One region of the Micromonospora sp. NBRC 107095 genome, then DNA from elsewhere that is predicted to be linked to it. Evidence: predicted binding sites of a transcription regulator. Region 1 holds the regulator's gene; the other holds the start of a gene.
The links. The regulator HspR, encoded in region 1, represses chaperone genes until heat shock. The targets are predictions, from matches to a motif close to TTGAGTNNNNNNNACTCAA.
Positions count from the first base shown of each region.

Region 2: the regulator HspR is predicted to act here: its motif matches at 9,376-9,394, upstream of lon (endopeptidase La).

Region 1 is NZ_BSTU01000001.1:273,327-284,834, reverse strand. It holds gene QSK15_RS01385 (TetR/AcrR family transcriptional regulator) at 1-30, opposite strand, end outside; gene QSK15_RS01380 (epoxide hydrolase family protein) at 116-1,261, shown strand; gene QSK15_RS01375 (cation:proton antiporter regulatory subunit) at 1,399-1,899, shown strand; gene QSK15_RS01370 (cation:proton antiporter) at 1,905-3,119, shown strand; gene QSK15_RS01365 (hypothetical protein) at 3,303-3,734, shown strand; gene QSK15_RS01360 (hypothetical protein) at 3,865-4,059, opposite strand; gene QSK15_RS01355 (heat shock protein transcriptional repressor HspR) at 4,197-4,637, opposite strand; gene dnaJ (molecular chaperone DnaJ) at 4,668-5,849, opposite strand; gene grpE (nucleotide exchange factor GrpE) at 5,935-6,693, opposite strand; gene dnaK (molecular chaperone DnaK) at 6,742-8,601, opposite strand; gene QSK15_RS01335 (GTPase family protein) at 8,822-10,642, shown strand; gene QSK15_RS01330 (GTPase) at 10,639-11,508, shown strand, end outside.
Region 2 is NZ_BSTU01000002.1:896,499-908,006, forward strand. It holds gene QSK15_RS16550 (CBS domain-containing protein) at 157-846, shown strand; gene QSK15_RS16555 (TerC/Alx family metal homeostasis membrane protein) at 1,019-1,975, shown strand; gene QSK15_RS16560 (hypothetical protein) at 2,014-2,574, opposite strand; gene QSK15_RS16565 (DUF6286 domain-containing protein) at 2,571-3,092, opposite strand; gene QSK15_RS16570 (Asp23/Gls24 family envelope stress response protein) at 3,094-3,465, opposite strand; gene QSK15_RS16575 (hypothetical protein) at 3,462-3,653, opposite strand; gene QSK15_RS16580 (DUF2726 domain-containing protein) at 3,818-4,696, shown strand; gene QSK15_RS16585 (hypothetical protein) at 4,991-6,280, shown strand; gene QSK15_RS16590 (histone-like nucleoid-structuring protein Lsr2) at 6,393-6,740, opposite strand; gene QSK15_RS16595 (response regulator) at 6,885-7,508, opposite strand; gene QSK15_RS16600 (sensor histidine kinase) at 7,592-8,323, shown strand; gene QSK15_RS16605 (manganese catalase) at 8,407-9,276, shown strand; gene lon (endopeptidase La) at 9,418-11,508, shown strand, end outside.

The DNA.
Region 1 (11,508 bases):
GCCCAGCGTCTTGCCGGAAGTCGGTGACATGTCCTCAGTTTAACAGTGGAACGGATCGTTCCGCTCTGCTACTGTGGTCGCAGAACGAAACATTCCGTTCCGAAGGAGTTCCGGCATGAGCGACACCGCGATCCGCCCGTTCCGCGTCGACATCCCGCAGACCGCCCTCGACGACTTGGCCCTCCGGCTGGGCCGCACCACCTGGCCCGCCGACCTGCCCGGCGCGGGCGACTCCTACGGGATGGGCACCGAGCGGGTCCGCGCCCTCGTCGACAGGTGGCAGGGCGAGTTCGACTGGCGCGCGGTCGAGGCCCGCCTGAACGCGCACCCCCAGTTCGTCACCGAGATCGACGGCGAGCGGATCCACTTCCTGCACGTCCGCTCGTCCCGGCCGGACGCCACCGCGCTGGTGCTCACCCACGGCTGGCCCGGATCGGTGCTGGAATACCTCGACGTGATCGCCCCGCTCACCGAGCCCACCGACCCGGACGCGCCGGCCTTCCACGTGGTCATCCCGTCGCTGCCCGGCTTCGGCTTCTCCGGTCCGACCCGCAACGCCGGCTGGAACCGCTTCCGCATCGCCCGTGCCTGGGCCGAGCTGATGAACCGCCTGGGGTACGACAGCTACGGCGCGGTCGGCAACGACGCCGGTTCGATGATCGCGCCGGAGCTGGGCCGGATCGATCCGGAGCGGGTGCTCGGCGTACACGTCACCCAGCTCTTCTCGTTCCCCTCCGGAGACCCGGCCGAGTTCGCCGGACTCTCCGAGGCGGACCAGGCGGCGCTCGGGCACCTCCAGTGGTTCTACGAGAACAAGTTCTCCTTCAACCAGGTGCACAGTCAGCAGCCGCAGACCCTGGCGTTCGGGCTGGCCGACTCACCGGTGGGGCTGCTCGCCTGGAACGCCCAGCTCTTCGACGAGAGCCTGGATGCCGACTTCATCCTGGCCAACGTGGCGCTCTACTGGTTCACCGGCACCGCCGCCTCGGCGATCCGGCTCTACTGGGAGGACGCGCACGCCGGCGAGCCGCCGGCCGGGCCGACCACCGCTCCGACCGCGCTGGCCATGTTCCCCGGCGACTTCCAGTCCATCCGCCGCTTCGCCGAACGGGACCACGCGAACATCGTCCGGTGGACGGCGTACGGGACCGACGTCGCCGGTCGGGGCGACGTCGGCGGCCACTACGCGGCCCACCAGGCCACCGAGGTGCTGGTCACCGACATCAGCGAGTTCTTCGCCAGCCTCCGTCGACCGAATTGATCGACTCGGTTGGCTGAAGGTCGGGGTGTCCGGGCAGCCCGGACACCCCGACATCGTGAAGGGCGAGTCGATCACCCGCGGCTGGGCCTGCTTCCTCCAAGATCTGTCTTCTGTTCACGAAGCGGTAGCCTGGGTGAGTGCGAGTACGTGTCGAGCAGACCGCCTTACCCGGGATCGGGGTACGTCACGATCTGGTGACGGAGTCCGGACGCCGCCTGGGCGTTGTCTCCCACCGCAATGGCCGCCGTGACCTCGTCCTCTACGACCCCGACGACCCCGACGCCTGTCAGTCGGACATTCCGCTGACCGACGACGAGGCCGAGGCTCTGGCCGACATTCTCGGCGCGTCGCTGATGCTCGGTCAGCTCTCCGGGCTCCGCGAGCAGGCCGCCGGTCTGCTCACCGAGCAGATCGCCATCACGGCCGGGTCGCCGTACGTCAATCGGAAGCTCGGCGACACCAAGGCGCGTACCCGCACCAGCGCCTCCATCGTGGCAGTGCTGCGCGAAGGCGAAGTGATCGTTTCGCCACTCCCCTCCTTCCGCTTCGCAGCCGGCGACGTGGTGGTCGTCGTCGGGACCCGCAGGGGTCTCGACGGCGTGTCCGCCATCCTCGCCGACAGTGACCCGGACGGCTGAGGCGGATGCACGATTTCACCACGCTGCTCATCGAAGTCGGTGCGCTGCTGCTGCTGCTCGGGCTCCTGAGCCGGCTCAGCCGGCGCTTTGGCCTCTCTCCCATCCCCCTCTACCTGCTCGCCGGGCTGGCGTTCGGGCACGGCGGACTGCTGCCCTTGGACGCCAGTGAGGAGTTCTTCGCCGTCGGCGCCGAAATCGGCGTCATCCTGCTGTTGGTGATGCTCGGCCTGGAATACTCGGCCAACGAACTCGTCGGCAACCTGCGCTCGGCAGCGCCGGCAGGGCTGATCGACGGCGTCCTCAACGCGCTGCCCGGCGCCGGCTTCGCCCTACTGCTCGGCTGGGACTGGGTCGCCGCCCTGGTACTCGGCGGCATCACCTGGGTCTCCTCCTCCGGCGTGATCGCCAAAGTCCTCGCCGACCTGGGCCGGCTCGGTAACCGGGAAACCCCGGTGATCCTCTCGGTCCTCGTCATCGAGGACCTGGCGATGGCTCTCTACCTGCCGCTCGTCACCGCCGTCCTGGCCGGCACCGGCCTGCTCGGCGGCGGGATCGCGCTCACCGTCGCGGTGGGCACCGTACTGCTCGTGCTGGTCGTCGCGATCCGCTACGGCCACCTCATCTCCTCCGCCCTGTCGGCGAAGGACCCCGAGGCGCTGCTTCTGGGCGTGCTCGGTCTGACCCTGCTGATCGCCGGCATCGCCGCGTCGCTCCAGGTGTCGGCGGCGGTCGGCGCTTTCCTGGTCGGCATCGCCCTCTCCGGCCCGGTGGCGCACCACGCCACCGAGCTGCTCTCGCCCCTGCGGGACCTGTTCGCCGCGGTGTTCTTCGTCTTCTTCGGCCTGGTCACGAGCCCGCAGGACATCCCGCCGGTCCTGCTGCCGGCACTCGCCCTGGCCGTGGTCACCATGGGGACGAAGACGCTCACCGGTTACCTCGCCGCCCGCCGCGTCGGCATCGCGGAACCCGGTCGGTGGCGGACCGGCCTGGCACTCGTACCCCGAGGCGAGTTCTCCATCGTCATCGCCGGGCTCGCGGTGGCCGCCGGGAGCGTCGAGCCACGGTTGGCGGCGCTGGCCGCGACGTACGTCCTGATCACCGTGGTGACCGGACCGATTCTGGCCCGACTGCCGGACTTCCCGTGGTTCAAGCGGTGGTTGCGCACCCGGGCGGCGGCCCAGCGGCGGGAGTCGACACCGGTCCCCGACCCACTGCACTGAGCACCACCTGAACACTGCGGGACGGCCACCGGGAGGGGCCGTAAAGCCCCTCCCGCCAACGGTTGCGGAATTGCTCCCCATGGGGGCTACCGCAGCAAAGCGTGGGCGGGTTACCGTTTCGCCGCAGCAGCCAGGGTCCGCAGGCAGCGTTGCCAAACGCGGGCGAGAGCGGAAGGTTGGCCGGTGAGCGTGCAGGAATCGACGTTCCACGGCTTCGCCAACCCCGTCGATCCGACTCCGGCGGAGTTGCGAGCTTGGGCGTACAAGCCCGATTCGGTGCCGTTGGCCTCGATGCCACCCGACTGGGACCTGCTGGTCTCCGGCGACCGACTGGTGTTGACGCTCTTCGAGTTAGCGATGGATCCGACCTGCCCGGCCCGGCGTTTCGCGCTGCACTGCCTGTACATCTACGCGGCCGACGGCATCCGGACGAATTTCCGCGCCCACCCGAAGCGCCGTTTCCGCAAGCTCGTCGAACAGGCCGAACGGGACGGCGACGAGCTGATGAAGATCTGGGCGCACAACGGCCGGGTGCTGTTGGCCCGACCGGATCTCTTCGTCTACCGGGACTGGTGCGAGGGCGGCCTGGTCCGCGAAAACCGCCGCCTCGGCTGAAGGACGGATTCGCTGACCATCGGCGAGGGCTAAGTGCGACCACGCCCCTTTGGAGCTGATGTCGTAAACGATTCATGCGGCGAACGGGCCGGGACCCCCCGTGGGTCCCGGCCCGCACGTCGGTCACCGGTCAGTCCTGCTTGCGTTCCGGCTCGGCTCGGCCCGGGTCGCCGCCGCGCTCGCCGTCTTCGGCGAACCGGCCCGCGATGATCCGGTCCCGGTAGGTCCCCTCGGTGACCTTGTCGAACTTCTCGCGGACGGTCTCGGCCAGGTTCTCCAACCGGTCCTCCGTCTGCTGGGCCATCTTCTTCGCCGGCTCCGCCATCGCTCCCCCTCGCCATGCCGGTGGGTCCGATTTAAGGCGATTGAACCCTTATCGACAGGCTAACCGAAGCAGCCCGGACCGCGCCGGGAAATCCAGCGCGGTCCGGGCTGGGCAGACAGCTCCGGGTGAGCGGCAGGTCAGCGATCGGGCGTGCGGCGGGGGCGCCACACCACCAGGGCGGTGGAGGTGCGGTTGGTCGGCACCAGATCCCGGCCCGGGAAGCGGGCCAGCGACTCCAGCTCGGCCACCCGGCGGTACGCGGCGTCCAGCTCCGCCTCCAGCCGGGCCACCCGCTGCTGCGCCTGCTCCAGCAGCCGCTCCAGCCCGATGATCCGCTTGACGCCGGCCAGGTTGATCCCGTCGTCCTGGCTGAGCCGCTGCACCTCGCGCAGCAGCACCACGTCGCGGACGCTGTAACGACGCCCGCCACCGGCCGCCCGACCGGGCTGCACCAGCCCCAGTCGGTCGTACTGGCGCAGCGTCTGCGGGTGCATCCCCGCCATCCGCGCCGCCACCGAGATCATCAGCACCTTGGCCTCGTAGGCAGGGTCGCCCGAACCGAGGAACTCGCCCGACATCCCGCTCACCTCCGCGTCCCCTCCACCGGACTAACTGACTCGACGCACCCGTGCGTCGAGATGTTCCCGGGCCGCCGGCGGAGTCTGCTCGGCGAACGACTCCAGCGCCGTGCGCGCCTCGTCGGACAACCGGGCCGGCACCACCACGTCCAACGTCACCAGCAGGTCACCGGCCTGCCCATCACGGCGGACCACACCCTTGCCCCGGGCCCGCAGCACCCGCCCGCTCGGCGTCCCCGGCGGAACCCGCAGGGTCACCGCGCCGTCGAGCGTGGGCACCCGCAGGTCCGTGCCGAGCACGGCCTCCGCGAAGGTCACCGGAACGGTCAGCGTCAGGTCGTCTCCGGTACGCCCGAACAACTCGTCCGGCCGAACCTTGACGTGCACGAAGAGGTCACCGGCCGGACCGCCGCGCTCGCCCGGCTCGCCGCGCCCGGCCAGCCGGATGCGTTGACCGTCGGCCACACCGGCCGGGAAGCGCACGTTCATGGTGCGGGTCTTGGTGACACCGCCGCTGCCGTGGCACTCCGGGCACTTCTCCTCGACCACGGTGCCGACGCCCTGGCAGTTGCGGCACGGCTCGGAGAAGCTGAACGACCCCTGGTTGCGGGTGGTCACGCCGGCACCATGGCAGACCGGGCAGGTCTGCGGCTGGGTGCCGGGCTTGGCCCCGTTGCCGTGGCAGGTGTCGCAGACCCCCGGCGCGCGCAGCGTCAGGGGCAGCGTCACCCCGCGCACCGCGTCGCCGAAGTCCAGCGCCACCTCGGTCTCCACGTCCCGGCCACGGGCCGGACCGCGAGGCGCGGCCTGACCACCGGCCTGACCGCCGCTGAAGATCGAGCTGAACAGGTCCTGGAAGCCGGCGCCCCCGAAGCGGCGATCGCCGCCTCCGCCGCCACCGAACATGTCGGAGACGTCGAACGGCATGCCACCCGGCTGGCCACCACCCCGGGCGTTGCGCCGGAACGCGCCCGAACCGAAGAGCGAGCGCATCTCGTCGTACTCGCGGCGGCGGCCGCTGTCCGACAGCACGTTGTACGCCTCGGACGCGGCCTTGAACCGCTCCTCGGCCTTCGGGTCGCCCGGGTTGTGGTCCGGGTGCGACTCCCGGGCCACCTTGCGGTACGCCTTCTTGATGTCATCCGCGGAGGCGGCCTTGTCCACGCCGAGCACGGCGTAGAAGTCCTTCTCGATCCAGTCCTTCGAACTCACCGGTCCACCTCCTTCCGACCCTGGTGGCCCGGCCGTCCCGCCCACCGCCGTGCGGTGGGCGGGACGGCCCGGTCACTGGCTGGCACTATTCCGGATCCGCGACCGCTACCAGCGCGGGGCGCAGCAGCCGCTCACCGAGCTGGTAGCCGCGTCGCATGACCTGCACGCAGGTCGGTTCGCTGACGTCGGCCGAGGTCTGGTGCGCGACCGCCTCGTGCCGGGTCGGGTCGAACGGGTCGCCCTGCTCGCCGAAGGCGTTCAGGCCGAACTTGCCCAGCGCGGTGGTGAGCTGTTCCGCCACCGTGCCGAACGGCCCGACCAGGTCGCCGTGTTCCCGCGCCCGGTCCAGGTCGTCCAGGATCGGCAGCAGCGCGGCCAGCACCGAGCCGGTCGCCTGCTCCTGCACGAGGCTGCGGTCACGGTCGACCCGCTTGCGGTAGTTGGCGTACTCCGCCGACACCCGCTGCAGGTCCCTGGTCCGCTCGTCGAGCTCGGCCCGGAGCGCCTCCAACTCGGCACCGAGCGAGGTGCCCGTGCCGCCGCCGTCCACCGGCTGCGCCGGGGCGTCCACCACCGGCGGGCCGGACGGTTCCGGCCCGTCGGTGGCGTTGACCTCGACCTCGATCTCGTCGACCACGACCTCGGCGTCCTCGACCAGACCCTCGGCCGGTACGCCGGCCTCCGCGTCGGCGGCGGTGCCCTCCGGCTCGGCGGTGTCGACGAGCTTGCGGTTGTTACGGATGACGACCCGCTCCCCGTCGCCGGTGGTCTGCTCCGTGGGCGCGGAGCCACCCGGCGTCGACCCGGTCTCGCCCGGGTCGGCGGCTCGTGGCTTCTGCGTCATGCGGCTACCTCATCCCCTTCGCGGTGGACACGTGTCGGAGGCCGACGGTCACTTCTTGCCGTCCTCGTCCACGATTTCCGCGTCGACCACGTCGTCGGCGCCGCCGGCCTGCGCGCCGGTCGCGCCGGCCGCACCCGGGCCGGGCTCGCCACCCGGCTGCTGACCCTGCTCGGCCTGCTGCGAGTAGAGCAGCGAGCCGGCCTGCTGGGAGACCTGCGCCAGCTTCTCGTGTGCGGACTTGATCTTCTCGACATCCTGCCCGCCGAGGGCGCCGCGCAGCTCGCCGAGCGCCTCGTTGAGCTGCTCACGGTTCTCGCTGGGCAGCTTGTCGCCGCTCTCGGCGAGGAACTTCTCGGTCTGCCACTGCAGCGCCTCGGCCACGTTGCGGGTCTCGGCGTCGTCGCGGCGGCGCTTGTCCTCCTCCGCGTGCTCCTCGGCGTCCCGGCGCATCCGCTCGATGTCGTCCTTCGGCAGCGACGAGCCGCCGGTGATCGTCATCTTCTGTTCCTTGCCGGTGCCCAGGTCCTTGGCGTGCACGTTGACGATGCCGTTGGCGTCGATGTCGAAGGCGACCTCGATCTGCGGCACGCCACGCGGCGCCGGCGGGAGGCCGGTCAGCTCGAAGGTGCCGAGCTTCTTGTTGTAGGCCGCGATCTCCCGCTCGCCCTGGAACACCTGGATCAGCACCGACGGCTGGTTGTCGTCAGCCGTGGTGAAGACCTCGGAGCGCTTGGTCGGGATGGTGGTGTTGCGCTCGATCAGCTTGGTGAAGATGCCACCCTTGGTCTCGATGCCCAGGCTCAGCGGGGTCACGTCGAGCAGCAGGACGTCCTTGACCTCACCCTTGAGCACACCGGCCTGGAGGGCGGCGCCGACGGCGACGACCTCGTCCGGGTTGACGCCCTTGTTGGGGTCGCGGCCGGTGAGCTGCTTGACCAGGTCGGTCACGGCGGGCATCCGGGTCGAACCGCCGACCAGGATGACGTGCTCGACGTCGGAGATCTTGATCCCGGCGTCCTTCACGGCCTGCTCGAACGGGCCCTTGCAACGGTCCAGCAGGTCCTGCGTCATCCGCTGGAACTCGGCGCGGCTGAGCGTCACGTCCAGGTGCAGCGGGCCGGCCGCGCCAGCGGTGATGTACGGCAGGTTGATGTTGGTGGTGGTGGCGGCGGACAGCTCGATCTTGGCCTTCTCGGCGGCCTCACGGAGCCGCTGGAGGGCCATCTTGTCCTGGCCGAGGTCGATGCCGTGCTCACCACGGAACGTCTTGACCAGGTGGTCGATGATCCGCTGGTCCCAGTCGTCGCCGCCGAGGTGGTTGTCACCGCTGGTCGACTTGACCTCGATGACGCCCTCGGCCAGCTCCAGCAGCGACACGTCGAAGGTGCCGCCGCCGAGGTCGAAGACCAGGACGGTCTGCTCCTTGGAGCCCTTGTCCAGCCCGTACGCCAGGGCGGCCGCGGTCGGCTCGTTGACGATCCGCAGCACGTTGAAGCCGGCGATCTCACCGGCTTCCTTGGTGGCCTGCCGCTGGCTGTCGTTGAAGTAGGCCGGAACGGTGATCACCGCGTCGGTGATCTGCTCGCCCAGGTACGCCTCGGCGTCCCGCTTGAGCTTCATCAGCGTCCGGGCGGAGATCTCCTGCGGGGTGTACTTCTTGCCGTCGATGTCGACGGACCAGTTCGTGCCGACCTCGCGCTTGACCGACCGGATCGTCCGGTCCGGGTTGGTCACCGCCTGGCGCTTGGCGACCTCACCGACGAGCACCTCGCCGTTGCGGGCGAACGCGACGATCGACGGAGTCGTCCGCGACCCCTCAGCGTTGGCGATGACGGTGGGTTCACCGCCCTCGAGAACGCTGACGCAGGAGTTCGTCGTGCCGAGGTCGATACCGACCGCACGTGCCATGTTCGCTTCCTCGCTTCGTAAGGTTGTGCAGGTGACGGGCGTCGCCCGTGGGCTGCTGGCGAGCACCGCCCGCAGCGGGCCCCACCACAAGTTGAGTGAACTTGACTCAATAGTGCCACGCGTTGGCCAATCGTCAAGTCGACTTGAGTCAACCCGACGCAACCCAGCCGTTATTACCGTCCGGTTGTCTTCCCTTGCGTCGGTCGGGCACGCTTTAGCGGTGACGACGCACGGCGATCCCGCCACCCGTTCCGGCGCGCCCGCCGTCGCAGCCCGCACCGCCCCGCCGGACACCGCGGAGGAGCCGCCCGCCACCACCGGGGACGACAGCCTCCCCGGCGCACTGTCGGGCCTCCGGGAGGCGATCGGCGCGACCCGGTATCCCCTCGCGCTGCCCTCTGCCAGCTCCGCCCGGCACACCGCGACCGCCCTCACCGACCAGCTCGACGACTACCTGCTGCCCCGGCTCGCCCGGCTGGACGCCCCCCTTCTCGTGGTGGTCGGCGGCTCCACCGGCGCGGGCAAGTCGACACTGGTCAACAGCCTGGTCAAGGCCCGGGTCAGCGCGGCCGGCGTGCTCCGGCCGACCACCCGCTCCCCGGTGCTGGTCTGCAACCCGTCCGACGCGGCGTGGTTCCGCCAGGGTGACCTCCTGCCCGGGCTGACCCGCACCACCGAGCCGAGCGACGATCCGCGCGCCCTGCACCTCGTCACCGCCCCGGCCCTGCCCGCCGGGCTGGCCTTCCTCGACGCGCCCGACATCGACTCGGTCGTCGACGCCAACCGGGCGCTCGCCACCCAACTGCTGGCCGCCGCCGATCTGTGGCTCTTCGTCACCACCGCCGCCCGGTACGCCGACGCGGTGCCGTGGGAGCTGCTGCGCAGCGCCCGGGCGCGCGGCGCGGTGATCGCCATGGTGCTGGACCGGGTGCCCGCCGAGGCCACCGATGAGATCGCCGCACACCTGACCGAGATGCTCGCCGAACAGGACCTCGACCGGGCGCCGCTGTTCGTGTTGCCGGAGACCTGGGTCGACGGTCAGGGGCTGCTGCCCGAGGGGGTGACAGCGCCGCTGGCCGACTGGTTCGCCCGGCTGGCCGCCGACGCTGACGCACGGGCCGCGGTGGTCCGCCAGACCCTCGACGGGGCGCTGGCCGCGCTGCATCCCACCGTGGAGGGCCTGGCCGACGCCGCCGACGAACAGCTCGCCGCCGCCGACGGGCTGGACGAACGGGTCCGGGCCGCGTACCGGGGTGCCGAGCGCACCGTCGAGCAGGGGCTTCAGGACGGCCGGCTGCTGCGCGGCGAGGTGCTCGCCCGCTGGCAGGAGTTCGTCGGCACCGGCGAGCTGTTCCGCACGCTGGAGGCCCGGATCGGCCGCCTACGGGACCGGCTCGTGGCCGCCGTCACGGGTCGCCCGGCACCCGCCGTCGAGCTGCGCAACGCCATCGAGTCCCAGTTGGTGACACTGCTGCGTGGGGTGGCCTCCGAGGCCGCCGAGTCCGCGTACACCGGGTGGAAGGCACACCCGGCCGGCTCCGGTCTGCTCGACCCGTCGTTCGCCCACCCGAGCGACGACCTGCCCGAACGCGCCGAACGGATGGTCCGGGACTGGCAGCGCGGGGTGCTGGAGCTGGTCCGGGTGGAGGGCGGTGACAAGCGGTTCGTGGCCCGCACCGCCGCGTACGCGGTGAACGCCACCGGGCTGGCCGTGATGATCGCCGTCTTCGCCTCCACCGCGTTCATCCCGACCGGGTTGGAGGTGGCCACCGGTGCCGGCACCACTGTCGCCGCGCAGGCCGTGCTCCAGGCGATCTTCGGCGACCAGGCGGTGCGTACCCTCGCCGACAAGGCCCGCACCGACCTGCTGGAGCGGGTGCGGACGCTGCTCGACGCGGAGGCCGGGCGCTTCCTGAGCCGCACCGCCGACGCCCGCCCCGCCGCGGACGCCGGCGACGAGCTGCGCCGGGCCGCCGGCCGGGTCGAGCTGGCCCGGCACCGCAGTGGGCTGTCGGCCGGCGACGAGGAGGGTTCCCGGTGAGCAACATCGCCGGCCGGGTACGCGAGGTGTTCCGCGGGGACCAGCGGGTCGACGCCGACGCGCTGATCGCCCGACTGGACGCGGTACGCCGGTTCCTGACCGCGGTGGACGGTCTGCTGCCGGACGGCGACCTGGTGCCCGCGCACACACTGGTCGAGCGGGCCGGTACCCGGCTCGCGCTGTCCCGGGACCACACCGTGGTCGCCCTCGCCGGTGCCACGGGCAGCGGCAAGTCCAGCCTCTTCAACGCGTTGGCGCGGCTGGAACTCTCGCCGGTCGGGGTCCGCCGGCCGACCACCGGCGTCACCCACGCCTGCGTGTGGGGGCCGTTGGAGGGCGCCAACCATCTGCTCGACTGGATCGGCGTACTGCCCCGGCACCGTTTCGTCCGGGAGAGCGCCCTGGACGCCGACGACGAGACGGCCCTGCACGGGTTGATCCTGCTCGACCTGCCCGACTTCGACTCGGTGCAGCGATCGCACCGGCTGGAGGTGGATCGACTCCTCGGCCTCGTCGACCAGGTGGTCTGGGTGGTCGACCCGCAGAAGTACGCCGACCGGGTCATCCACGACAGCTACCTGCGCGAGTTCCACCGGCACCGCGACGTCACGGTGGTCGTGCTCAACCAGGCCGACCGGCTGTCCCCGGCCGAGGTGCCGCGGGTCCTGGACGACCTGCGCCGGCTGCTCGACACGGACGGGCTGACCGGGGTTCCCCTGCTGGCCACCACCGCCGTCGATCCGGCCGGGATGGTCGGGCTGCGCGACACCATGGAGCGCACGGTGGCCGAACGGCAGGCCGCGTTGCGCCGCCTCGCCGGTGACGTCGACACGGTCGTCGCCGGCCTGGACCAACTTGTCGGTTCG
Region 2 (11,508 bases), on a different contig from region 1:
GGCATCTCCAGTGGACGCCCACGGCGCTCTCGCCGGCAGGGCCGACAGACCGCAACGGCCCGGGACGTTCGACCCCCTCCGGTCCGGTCCGGCGACCCTGACCACCGTCGGCGGCCGGCCGTAGCGTCCGAGATGGACCAGGAGAAGGAGGCCGTGATGAGGACCTGGCAGGTGGGTGACGTGATGACCCGGGAGGTCGAGACGGTGGTGGCCGAAACCCCGTACCGCGAGGTCGTCGACGTGCTGTTGCGCCGCGGGGTCAGCGCGGTGCCGGTGATCGACGATTTCCGTCGGGTGCTGGGGGTGGTGTCCGAGGCCGATCTGCTGCACCGGGTCGAGCGCGCCGGTGAGCCGGCGCTGCGACGCGTCTTCGAGAGCCGCCGACGGCGCGGTGCCCGGGGCAAGAGTGCGGCAGTGCTGGCCGGCGACCTGATGACCGCGCCGGCGATCACCACGAATCCGCAGGCGGCGCTGTCCGCCGCCGCCCGGCTGATGGACCGCGAACAGGTCAAGCGGCTGCCCGTGTTGGACGACCTCGGTCGGTTGGTCGGCATCGTCAGTCGTGCCGACCTGCTGCGGGTGCACCTGCGGTCGGACGCCGAGATCCGCGAGGATGTGGTGCAGGAGGTGCTCCGCCGGGTGCTCGCCGTACGGGACGGACTGGTGACCGTGGAGGTCCGTCACGGTGACGTGACGCTGGCCGGTCGGCTGGACCGCCGCTCCGCCGTGGACCTCGCCGGTCGGCTCGCCGGGCAGGTCAGTGGCGTCGTGCGGGTGACCAACGCGATCGCCTACGACGCCGATGACACGGTTCTCGACCCTGGCCAGGTGATGCCGGTCGCCTGAGCGCGGGTCCACGCCCGACCCGACCGCGCGCACCGGTTCCCGCTGCCGGTCGCCGCCGGGTCGAACGTGCCGGCTCTCCGACCCCGACTTCGTCGGACCACCCGATGCCGGGTCGGGCGGTCACCTAGTCTCAAAAAGGGCCGGCCTGGTGACGGGCGGTGCGCGGTGGTCGATGCGGAGGGCGTCGGTGGCTGAGGCGACGGTCGCGGTTCCGCTGTGGGCCTGGGCGGTGGTCGGCGCGGTGATCGCGGTGATGCTCGCCGTTGATGTGCTCCTGCACCGGGACAACCACGTCATCGAGCTCCGCGAGGCGGTGCTGTGGAGTGCCGTCTGGATCGGCGCGGGTCTGCTGTTCGGGCTGGTCGTCTGGTGGGGTCTCGGCGGTGACCCGGCCATCGCGTACTTCTCCGGCTACCTGCTGGAGAAGGCGCTCTCGGTGGACAACGTGTTCGTCTTCGCGCTGCTCTTCGGCTACTTCCAGGTGCCGCCGGGCTACCAGCACAAGGTGCTGTTCTGGGGTGTCGTGGGCGCGCTCGTCTTCCGGCTGCTGTTCATCCTCGCCGGTGCCGAGCTGCTGGACCGGCTCACCTGGGCCGGGTTCGTGCTGGGCGGATTCCTGGTCTGGACCGGCTGGCGGCTGGCCGTACGCGGCAAGCCGGACGTCGACCCGGACCGCAACGTCGTGGTCCGGCTGTTCCGCAGGCTGGTCCCCACCGACGCCCGCTACCACGGCGACCGGTTCACCGCCCGGGTGGCCGGTCGACGGGTGGCGACACTGCTGCTGGTGGCGCTCATCTCCATCGAGGCAACCGACGTGGTCTTCGCCATCGACTCGGTGGCGGCGATCCTCGCCATCACCACCAACACCTTCCTGGTCTGGACGGCCACCGCGTTCGCCGTCCTGGGTCTGCGCAGCCTCTACTTCTGCCTCGCCGGCCTGCTGCGGCACTTCGGCTACCTGCGGTACGGGCTCGCGCTACTGCTGGCCTTCGCCGGGCTGAAGCTGATTCTCGCCGAGACGCCGGTGGGCAAGCTGCCGGTCTGGTTGACCCTCGCCGTGGTGGTGTTGACCCTGGCGGTCTCGATGGGCGCCAGTGTCCTGGCCGCCCGCCGCCGCGCCGACGGTTGACCCGCCGCACCGATCCGGCCGCTGGGCGCGGCGGCGCGTCACTGAGGGGTGGGCTCGATGCGGGCGGTCACGTCGAGGTGCGCGGGCTGGCAGTGGGTCGTCGCCGCGAATCGGCGGACCGCTGCGTGCACGTGCTCGCGTACGCCGGCGGCCGGCGCGTCGGCGGTGAGGTCCACCCGGATCCACACGTCGGGGTGCGGTGCCGGGCCGGTGAGCACCACCCGGGCCCGGCGTACCCCGGGGTTGCCGGTCAGGTCGCGTACCAACGCGTCGGTGAGGACGCCGGCGGGCAGCCGGGTCCGGCCCGGCCGACGTCCGGGATGGCTGAGCGTGCCGCGCAGCGTGCCGCCCGGACCCCGCAGTTCCCGGGCCAGCAGGCGCTGCCCGGCCAGGGCGAACAGCGCCCCGACGACGGCCACCGCCAGGTTGCTCCACGGGGCGGCCATCCGCCAGCGGTCGACCAGATCGGCGCTGAGCAGCGCCGCCGCCGGGTCGGCGCCAGGCAGGGTGCCGAGGCTGGCCGCCAGCGCCACCGCGCCGCCCGCCACCAGCAGCAGCGCGATGACGGTCCACAGCAGTCGGTGCGCGGCGTTGGTCACGCCGGCCGCCGTCGGGGCAGCAACCGGACGTCGACCCGGGCGGGGCGGGGCGCGGTGAGCCGGTGCAACTCCTGGTGCACGGCGAACTCGATTTCCACCCGGGCCGCCGGGTCGCCGCTCGCGCGGACCCGGGGACGCCACTGGCCGTGGTGCCGTCGGAGCCGGGCGCGGGCGCGGCGGACGCCCGGCACCGCGTTGGCGGCGTCGGCGAGCCGGCGTTCCACACAGCGCCGGTGCAGGTACCAGCCGTCGTCCTCGTCGACGCGCAGACGGACCGGCGCCCAGCGGCGCAGTTGGGCGGCGAGCAGCGCCAGGCCCAGCAGGAGGCTCGCAGTGGCCACGGCGCGGACCGTGGGGTCGCGCCACCGGGTGCCGCTCAGCGCGTCCAACCAGCCCGTGGTGTCGAGCGGTGTGCGACGGCGCACTGTGAGCAGCACCGCCTGGACGGCCGTCACCGCGCCGCCGACGAGCAGAGCGGTGCCCAGCAGCACCGACGCGATCCGGTTGGCGGTGCGCATCTCAGTCGTCCTCCGGTGCGGTGGCGCCCGCCGCGGAGGAGTCGACGCCGGGGACGAGCAGGTCGTCCACGGTGACTGTCACCACCGCCACGGTGAGCCCGGTCTGGGCGGCCACCTGATCGGCGACCACGGTCCGGACCGTTTCGGCGATCGTCGGCACGCTGTGCCCGTACCAGGTGATCAGGTGCAGGTCGAGTCCGACGGACCGGTCATCCAGGCGGACCGCCGCCGGGCGGACCACGGACACGCCCGGAACCAGGCTGGCCGCCTGCGCGGCGATCCGCGCGACATCGGCCGCGTCGCCCGGGGAACCGGTCGTCCCGGCGGCCATCCCGGTGCCGGGGTTCGGCCCGGTGGACGGACGGGTGGTCATCGGTGTCGCCGAGCGTCGGCGCGACGGTCACCGAGACCGGTCACCGCGAGGTCGCCGTCGAGCACCCGGACGACCAACCAGCCGAGCAGGCCGGCGAGCACGGCGAGGGCGGCCGCGCCGGCGCCGGCGAGCGCCCAGACCGCCACGGCGAGGAACCCGGCGAGGAAGCCGAACTGCTGTCGCGACATGCGCACCTCCGGGCCGGTCCGGTACCGACGGTCGCTGGATACACCCGGCGGCCACCCCTGGAACATCGGCACTGCTGTGATCCCGGTCACATCAGAAGTCGGTGGCCCATGATCGACCACCTAGACTCGGCCCGGCTCGACCGACCGGCGGATGGATCAGGCAGATGACGAGCACCGGGAGCGACGACCGCGGCTGGCTGCGGGCGATGCCCGCCGAGGCGGGGCACGACGCCCTGTTCAGCCGTGCCGGCCACCTGGTTCTGCCGGCACGCCGGCTCAGTGATCTGCTCCAGGGTCGCCCGGCCGGTGTCACCGGCAGCCAGTGGACCTCGGCGAGCCGCGCCAGCTTCGACTTCGTGGTCTACGCCGCCGACACCGGCCGCCCGGTCGTCGCCGTGGAGATCGGCCCGGTGCCGACCGCCGCCTCGACGCAACAGCGCGTGCAGCGACTCACGGACGCGGTGAGCGCCGCCGCCGGCCTGCCCGTGCTGCGGATCGGTTCGCCGACGCTGCGGGCCGCCGAGCACGGGCGCCGCCTGGTCGAGTACGTGATCGACGCGCGCGCCTACGCCGCGGGTGCCGGGGCCACCGTCGCCGGGACCGAACCCGCCCCGGTGGGCTTCCGGGACATCCTGGGCCGGCTGCCCGACGGGCGTACCGGGCCGGTCAACGACCTCGGCGCGCTGACCCGCGCGGCGGCCGTCGAGGCGTACGTGGCCGGGCAGGTGGCCGACCCGATCGTGCGAGGGCTGCACGTGCGCTGGGTGGACGGGCCGGCCCAGGGGTGGAGCTGGGTGCAGGTGCGCGCCGACGCGTGCCTCGTCGAGGTGGTCTCGGTGACCGAACATCGCTTCTCCTGCGGCATCGACGCGGCCCGGCTGGCCGAGGACCTCGCCGCTGTCGCCGTGGGGGAGCGACTGCGGGAGAACGCGGTGGCGGACGTGCTGCCGCGCGCCGAGTGGACCGCGCGGATCGCCGCGCTGAGCGAGCGCCGCCACGAACTGGTCGGCGGTTTCGCCTTCGACCATCTCTGCGCCGACTGACCGCACCCGTTTCACCTGCTGTTCCCCGCTCCGCACCGGCTCCGTGTCGGGTCGCGGCAATTTCCTGTGCGTCAGTTGAACCTTCCCGGCATCCGCCCCGTACTCCTGCGCGAATGAACAGGATCTCCCCATCCGCGTCGACCGGCGCGGGAGACGGTGCGGAAAGGGCATCGTCGGCCATCGACGCATTACCGGGTGGGTCACGGTGGGTCCCTGCCGCGGCCGTGCCCCCACACATCCGTCGGTCCGCCGAGGGCAGAAATCCACTACCGGATCGAGAAGGAGAGCAATTCGATGCGCAGGTCCACTCGGGCGCGCCGGCCTTCCGGCAACGCGCGGAGCAAGCGTCTGCTGGCAGTTGTCGGCACGCTCGCGGTCTTCGGCGGAGTTGTCGCCGTGACTCAGATTTCGTCGGCCCAGGACCGGCGGACAAATAAGCCACGTCCGGCTGCTGGGCAGTGCGTGGAGCCGAGCCCGGGCGCGACCGCGCCGACCGGCGCCGGTTCGACCAGCCGAACCTGGCAGAACGGTCGATGGGTGCGTAACCACTGGGGTGACGGACAGCAGTCGGTCCCCGAGTGCGAGGACGGCAAGGACGGCACGGTGGGCACCGGCACCGCCATCGCCTGTCCGGATGTGGCGTCCAAACTGCCGCAGGTGCCGAACCGGGCGCGGGCCGAGGTGGACCGCAACCTCGCCCAGTTGCAGACCCAGATCGCCGAGGCGGACCGCCGGCTGGCCGCCGAGGGCAACAAGGGTGAGGCGTTCATCCGCAACGCGATTCTCCAGCCGTTGGCCGGTAAGCGCCGCGCCGTGCTGGACCGGATCACGACCGCCATCGACCGGGTCGGACCCCGGCCGCAGGGCCTGGCCCAGCTCGCCGAGTGCCAGGTGCAGCCGACCGGCAACACCGGCGGCAACAACGGCGGTGGCAGCACCCCCACCACCACGCCCGGCGGCGGCAACAACGGTGGCGGAAACAATGGTGGCGGAAACAACGGTGGCGGAAACAACGGTGGTGGCACCGAGCCCGGCGCCGGGCTCGGCGTGCTCGCCAACGACTGCGACGAGAGCCGGCTCCAGCCGCACGACGGCTTCCAGAACGGCAACCGCTGCGTGAGCACCGAGTTCGGTGAGGTCGGCGCGGCGGCCAACAACCCGTCGCTGCTGATCACCCAGTTCCCCGAGCAGGTTGGCCAGAACCAGCCCTTCACCCTGCGGGTCAGCACCCGCAACCTGGTGCGGGACCGCTTCCTGGCCGCCGGTCAGGGTGGCTACTACGTGGAGAGTTCGCTGCTCAACGACCAGGGCCTGGTCCGCGGTCACTTCCACACCGCCTGCCGGATGCTGGACAGCCTGACCGCGCCGCCGGAGCCGCAGGAGGTGCCCGCGTTCTTCGTCGCGACCGAGGACGGCCGCGGTGGCGCCCAGCCCGACGAGGTGACGATTCAGGTCCCGGGCCTGCCGGAGTCGGGCACCGCCCAGTGCTCCGTCTGGGCCGGTGACGGCTCGCACCGCCTGCCGATGATGGAGCGGGCCAACCAGACCCCCGCCTTCGACTCGGTGCGCATCGACGTCAACTGAGGTAGCGACGACGGCCGGCCACCCTGGGGTGGCCGGCCGTCGCGTCACAACGGGCGACCCGGACACACGACGGGGCCCCGCCGTGCTGGCGGGGCCCCGTCGTCGCGTCGCGTCAGCGGTTCTTGTACGCCTCGACAACCTCCACCGGGATCCGGCCGCGCTCGGAAATCTTGTAGCCGTTCTTGACGGCCCATTCCCGGATGGCCCGGTTCTGCTCCCGATCCATTCCCGCGCCGGCGGGTCGGCCCGGCCGCCGGACGGAACGGGCGCTCTCCACCGGACCGCGCCCGATCCGCCGACCCGCATTGATGTACGGATCGAGCGCCTTGCGCAGGACACCGGCATTCTCGTCGGAGACATCGATCGTGTAGGCCACGCCGTCGAGACTGAACTCCACCGTCCGGTCGGCCTTCCCACCGTCGAGGTCGTCGGTCAGGACCGTGATTACTTTTCTCGCCATTGCCGATTACTCCCTGTGTGCGGCGGGATGTGCCCAAAGTCTGACCTATCACCCCGGTAATCCGCAACAATATGCCTTCCATTCATTCGGCGCGTCGCGATTCCGTTACAGAGCAAAACCGTGAATCGGTCCGATGACCGGGCTTCATTCACCGAGGATCCCGGCGTGACCGGCGACGGCGGCAGCCTCGGCCCGGTTCGACACCCGCAACTTCCGCAGCAACGCGGCCGTCATACGTTTCACCGTCCGTTCCGAGACGTGCAGTTCTTCGGCGATGTCGACGGTGCTGCGGCCGGCGGCAATCGCCCGCAGCAGCCGCCGTTCCTCCCCGTCGAGGTCGACCGACGGGGAGCGCGTGGGCCGCAGCATGGTGCGCAGCAGTTCGGCCGGCAGCACCGCCCAGCCGTCGAGGATGGCCAGCAGCGGGGGCAGCAGCTCCTCCGGTTCGCTGGTCTTGGGCAGGAAACCCTCGGCGCCGGCCCGCAGTGCCTCCACCGCTGAGGCGGGTTCGGCGGAACCGGACATCGCGACCACCCGTACCCGAGGGGTGGTCCGCCGGATCGCCGCCACCGCCCGGACCCCGCCGGGCGCGGGCATGTGCAGGTCGACAAGGGCCAGGTCGGGCCGGCAGCCGGCGACGAGCGCCGCCGCCGCGGAGGCGTCGCCGGTCGACGCGACCACCTCGGCGCGGCCGTTGCTGGTGATCGGGAGCAGCAACTCCAGGCCACGGACGAAAAGGGGGTGATCGTCCACGACAACGAGTCGCAAGGTGGAGCTTCCCGGCATGTCTGGGCCGTTCCCCAGCGGGTACCGATCATGCGGGTTCGCACCGAACGAGAGGAGTCGGGTGGATGCGCGTACGGCACGGTTTGCGGGACCTGCTGCGAGGGTTGCGCCCCATCGACCCGACACCCGCCGAGCGGCGACCGGCGGAGGCTGATTCGGAGTTGCTGCTGCGGGTGTTGTGTCACGAGTTCCGGACGCCGGTCAGCACCCTGACCTCGTTGACCCGCGCACTGGCCGACGAGCGTCGCGAGCTGACCAGTGACGATCGGCGGGCGATCACCGAGCTGGCCCGCGACCAGGCCGCCCACCTGCAGAGTCTGCTGCGCGACGCGACCGCCGGCACCGGCGCGCTGACACTGGCCGCGCAGCCCGAGCCGGTCGTCGCGCTGGCGGGCATCCTGCGGGAGGCCGCCGCGTTGGTGCCGGCCGGTCGTCGGCGGGCACGGGCCACCCGGCGGGCCGCCTCCTGCCCGGTGCCGGCCGGACGAACCCGACAGGTCCTGGTCAACCTCGTGCAGAACGCGTTGCGGCACGGGCCACCCAACGGGCAGGTGGGGCTCTACGCCACGATGCGCGGTCCCGGCGTGAGCATCCTGGTCACCGACGAGGGTCGGGTCGACGATTCGCTGCTGGTCGCGCTGCGGCGTCCGGCACCGGCCGCCGGGATGTCCGGCCTGGGCCTGTGGATCGCACGACAGCTCGTCGCGACCGACGGGGGAGCGCTGCGGGCGCACCGGCTGCGGCCCCGTGGAGTGGCGCTGGAGGTGCTGCTGCCGGTGGCGCGCCCGCTGGACTGACCCGGGCGGGACACCGGTTGGCCCGCTCGGGTCAGCCCGGCGGGAACGGCCTCGCTACCTGTCCGCGGTACCGAGGAGGTCGGATGTTCAGTCACGTCAAGGATCTGCAGTTCGAGGCCAAACCAGACGGCCCGGACGCGGCGTTCGCGCGTCGGTTGCAGGAGGTGCTGGGCGGTAAGTGGGGCGAGATGACAGTCGCCAACCAGTACCTCTTCCAGGGTTGGAACTGCCGGCTGCCCGGCAAGTACAAGGATCTGCTGCTCGATGTCGGCACCGAGGAGATGGGCCACGTCGAAATGATCGTCACGATGATCACCCGACTGTTGGACAACGCGCCGCTGTCGCTGACCGAGGGGATCGCGGAGGACCCAGGGGGTGCCGCGACCTACGCCGGCGAGAATCCGGCGCACTTCATCCACGGCGGTGGTGGCGCGTTGCCCGCCGACTCCAACGGGGTGCCCTGGAGCGGCTCGTTCGTCACCGCCAGCGGCAACCTGTTGGCCGACTTCCAGCTCAACGTCACCGCCGAGGCGCAGGGCCGGCTCCAGGTCGCCCGGTTGTTCCACATGACTGACGACCCCGGCGTCAAGCAGATGCTGCGCTTCCTGCTGGCCCGAGACACGATGCACCAGAACATGTGGCTGGCGGCGATCGAGCAGCTCAAGGAGGACGGGCTGGAGGAGATGCCGGTGCCGGAGGCCTTCCCGGACTCGGGGGAGTTCACCGAGGAGTACGGCTACACCTACCTGGGTTTCTCCTCGGGCACCGACGCCGCCCAGGGGCGTTGGGCGTCCGGGCCCTCGCCCGACGGCAAGGGCGAGTTCCGGTACGACGACAACCCACGGGCGAACGCGCCGGAACCGGTGCTGCCGCCGGGTGACCCCCGGTTGTACGGCACCAATCCGGGGGTGGCCGGCTCGGTGGTGAACACGGTGAAGAGCAAGCTCACCTGAGCTGTCCGTCGGGTCGCCCACGGGTCTGGGCGACCCGACGGAACCGGGCCGGGGAAGTGGTCTGGGTCACAGCGCGGAACAAGGGGAACGTTTTGTTACTTGAGCCAGACACGCTCAACTCAACGTGATGGCAGGTGTTCGATGGCAACTCTTCCGGTACTTCCCCTGACCGACGCCGTGCTGCTGCCCGGGATGGTCATCCCGGTGACCCTCGACCCCACCACCCAGGCCGCGATCGACGCCGCCCGCGCGACCGGCGACCGCAAGCTGCTCGCCGTTCCCCGCATCGACGGCGAGTACGGCCCGGTCGGCGTGGTCGCCACCATCGAGAAGGTCGGCCGGCTCCCCGACGGTGAGCCCGCCGCCGTCGTCCGTGGCCTGTCCCGCGCGCGCATCGGCTCCGGCGTGCCCGGCCCCGGCGCCGCACTCTGGGTCGAGGCGACCGAACTCGACGAACCCGCTCCCGCCGGCCGCGCCCGGGAACTCGCCCGCGAGTACCGCGCCCTGGTCACCTCCGTGCTCCAACAGCGGGGCGCCTGGCAGGTCATCGACGCGGTGGAGCGGATGACCGACCTCTCCGAGCTGGCCGACTCGGCCGGCTACGCGCCCTGGCTGACGCTGGAGCAGAAGACCGAGCTGCTCGCCGCGCCGGACGTCACCGCCCGGCTGGAGCTGCTGGTCGGCTGGGTGAAGGACTACCTGGCCGAGCAGGAAATCACCGAGCAGATCAACAGCGACGTCCGCGAGGGGCTGGAGAAGTCCCAGCGCGAGTTCCTGCTGCGTCAGCAGCTCGCCGCGATCCGCAAGGAACTCGGCGAGGACGAGCCGGACGGCTCCGCCGACTACCGGTCCCGGGTCGAGTCCGCCGAGCTGCCGGAGAAGGTCCGCGAGGCGGCCATGCGCGAGGTCGGCAAGCTGGAGCGGGCCAGTGACGCCTCCCCGGAGGCGGGCTGGATCCGTACCTGGCTGGACACCGTGCTGGAGATGCCGTGGGGCACGCGTACCGAGGACAACACCGACCTGGCCGCGGCCCGGGCGGTGCTCGACGCCGACCACGCCGGCCTGTCCGATGTGAAGGACCGCATCCTGGAGTACCTGGCGGTGCGTAACCGGCGGGCCGAGCGCAACCTCGGCGTGGTCGGCGGACGCGGCTCCGGCGCGGTACTCGCCCTCGCCGGCCCTCCCGGGGTCGGCAAGACCAGCCTCGGCGAGTCCGTGGCGCGCGCCCTCGGGCGCAACTTCGTCCGGGTCTCGCTCGGCGGCGTCCGCGACGAGGCGGAGATCCGCGGGCACCGGCGCACCTACGTGGGGGCGCTGCCCGGTCGGATCGTCCGCGCGCTGCGCGAGGCCGGTTCGATGAACCCGGTCGTGCTCCTCGACGAGGTGGACAAGCTGGCCGCCGGCTACGCCGGTGACCCCGCCGCCGCCCTGCTGGAGGTGCTCGACCCGGCCCAGAACCACACCTTCCGGGACCACTACCTGGAGGTCGACCTGGACCTGTCCGACGTGCTCTTCCTGGCCACCGCCAACGTGGTGGACGCCATCCCCGGCCCGCTGCTGGACCGGATGGAGCTGGTCATGCTGGACGGGTACACCGAGGACGAGAAGGTCTCCATCGCCCGCGACCACCTGCTGCCCCGGCAGCGGGAGCGGGCCGGGTTGACCGCCGAGGAGGTGACAGTCGCCGACGAGGCTCTCGCGCTGATCGCGGGGGAGTACACCCGGGAGGCCGGCGTGCGGCAGCTCGAACGCGCCCTGGCCAAGATCCTGCGCAAGGTGACGGTGACGCTGGCGACCGACCCCACGCCGGTACGCGTCGACACCGACAACCTCACCGGCTACCTGGGGCGGCCGAAGTTCACCCCGGAGTCGGCCGAGCGCACCGCCGTACCGGGCGTGGCCACGGGCCTGGCCGTCACGGGCGCCGGTGGGGACGTGCTCTTCATCGAGGCGACCAGCATGGAGGGCGAGCCGGGGCTGACCCTGACCGGCCAGCTCGGTGACGTGATGAAGGAGTCGGCGCACATCGCGCTCTCCTACCTGCGCTCCAACGGGCGGCGGCTCGGTATCGACCCGAACGCCCTCGCGGGACGCCGGATCCACGTCCACTTCCCGGCGGGCGCGGTGCCCAAGGACGGTCCGAGCGCCGGCATCACCATGGTCACGGCCCTGGCGTCACTGGTCACCGGCCGCCCGGTCCGCCCCGAGTTCGGGATGACCGGTGAGGTGACG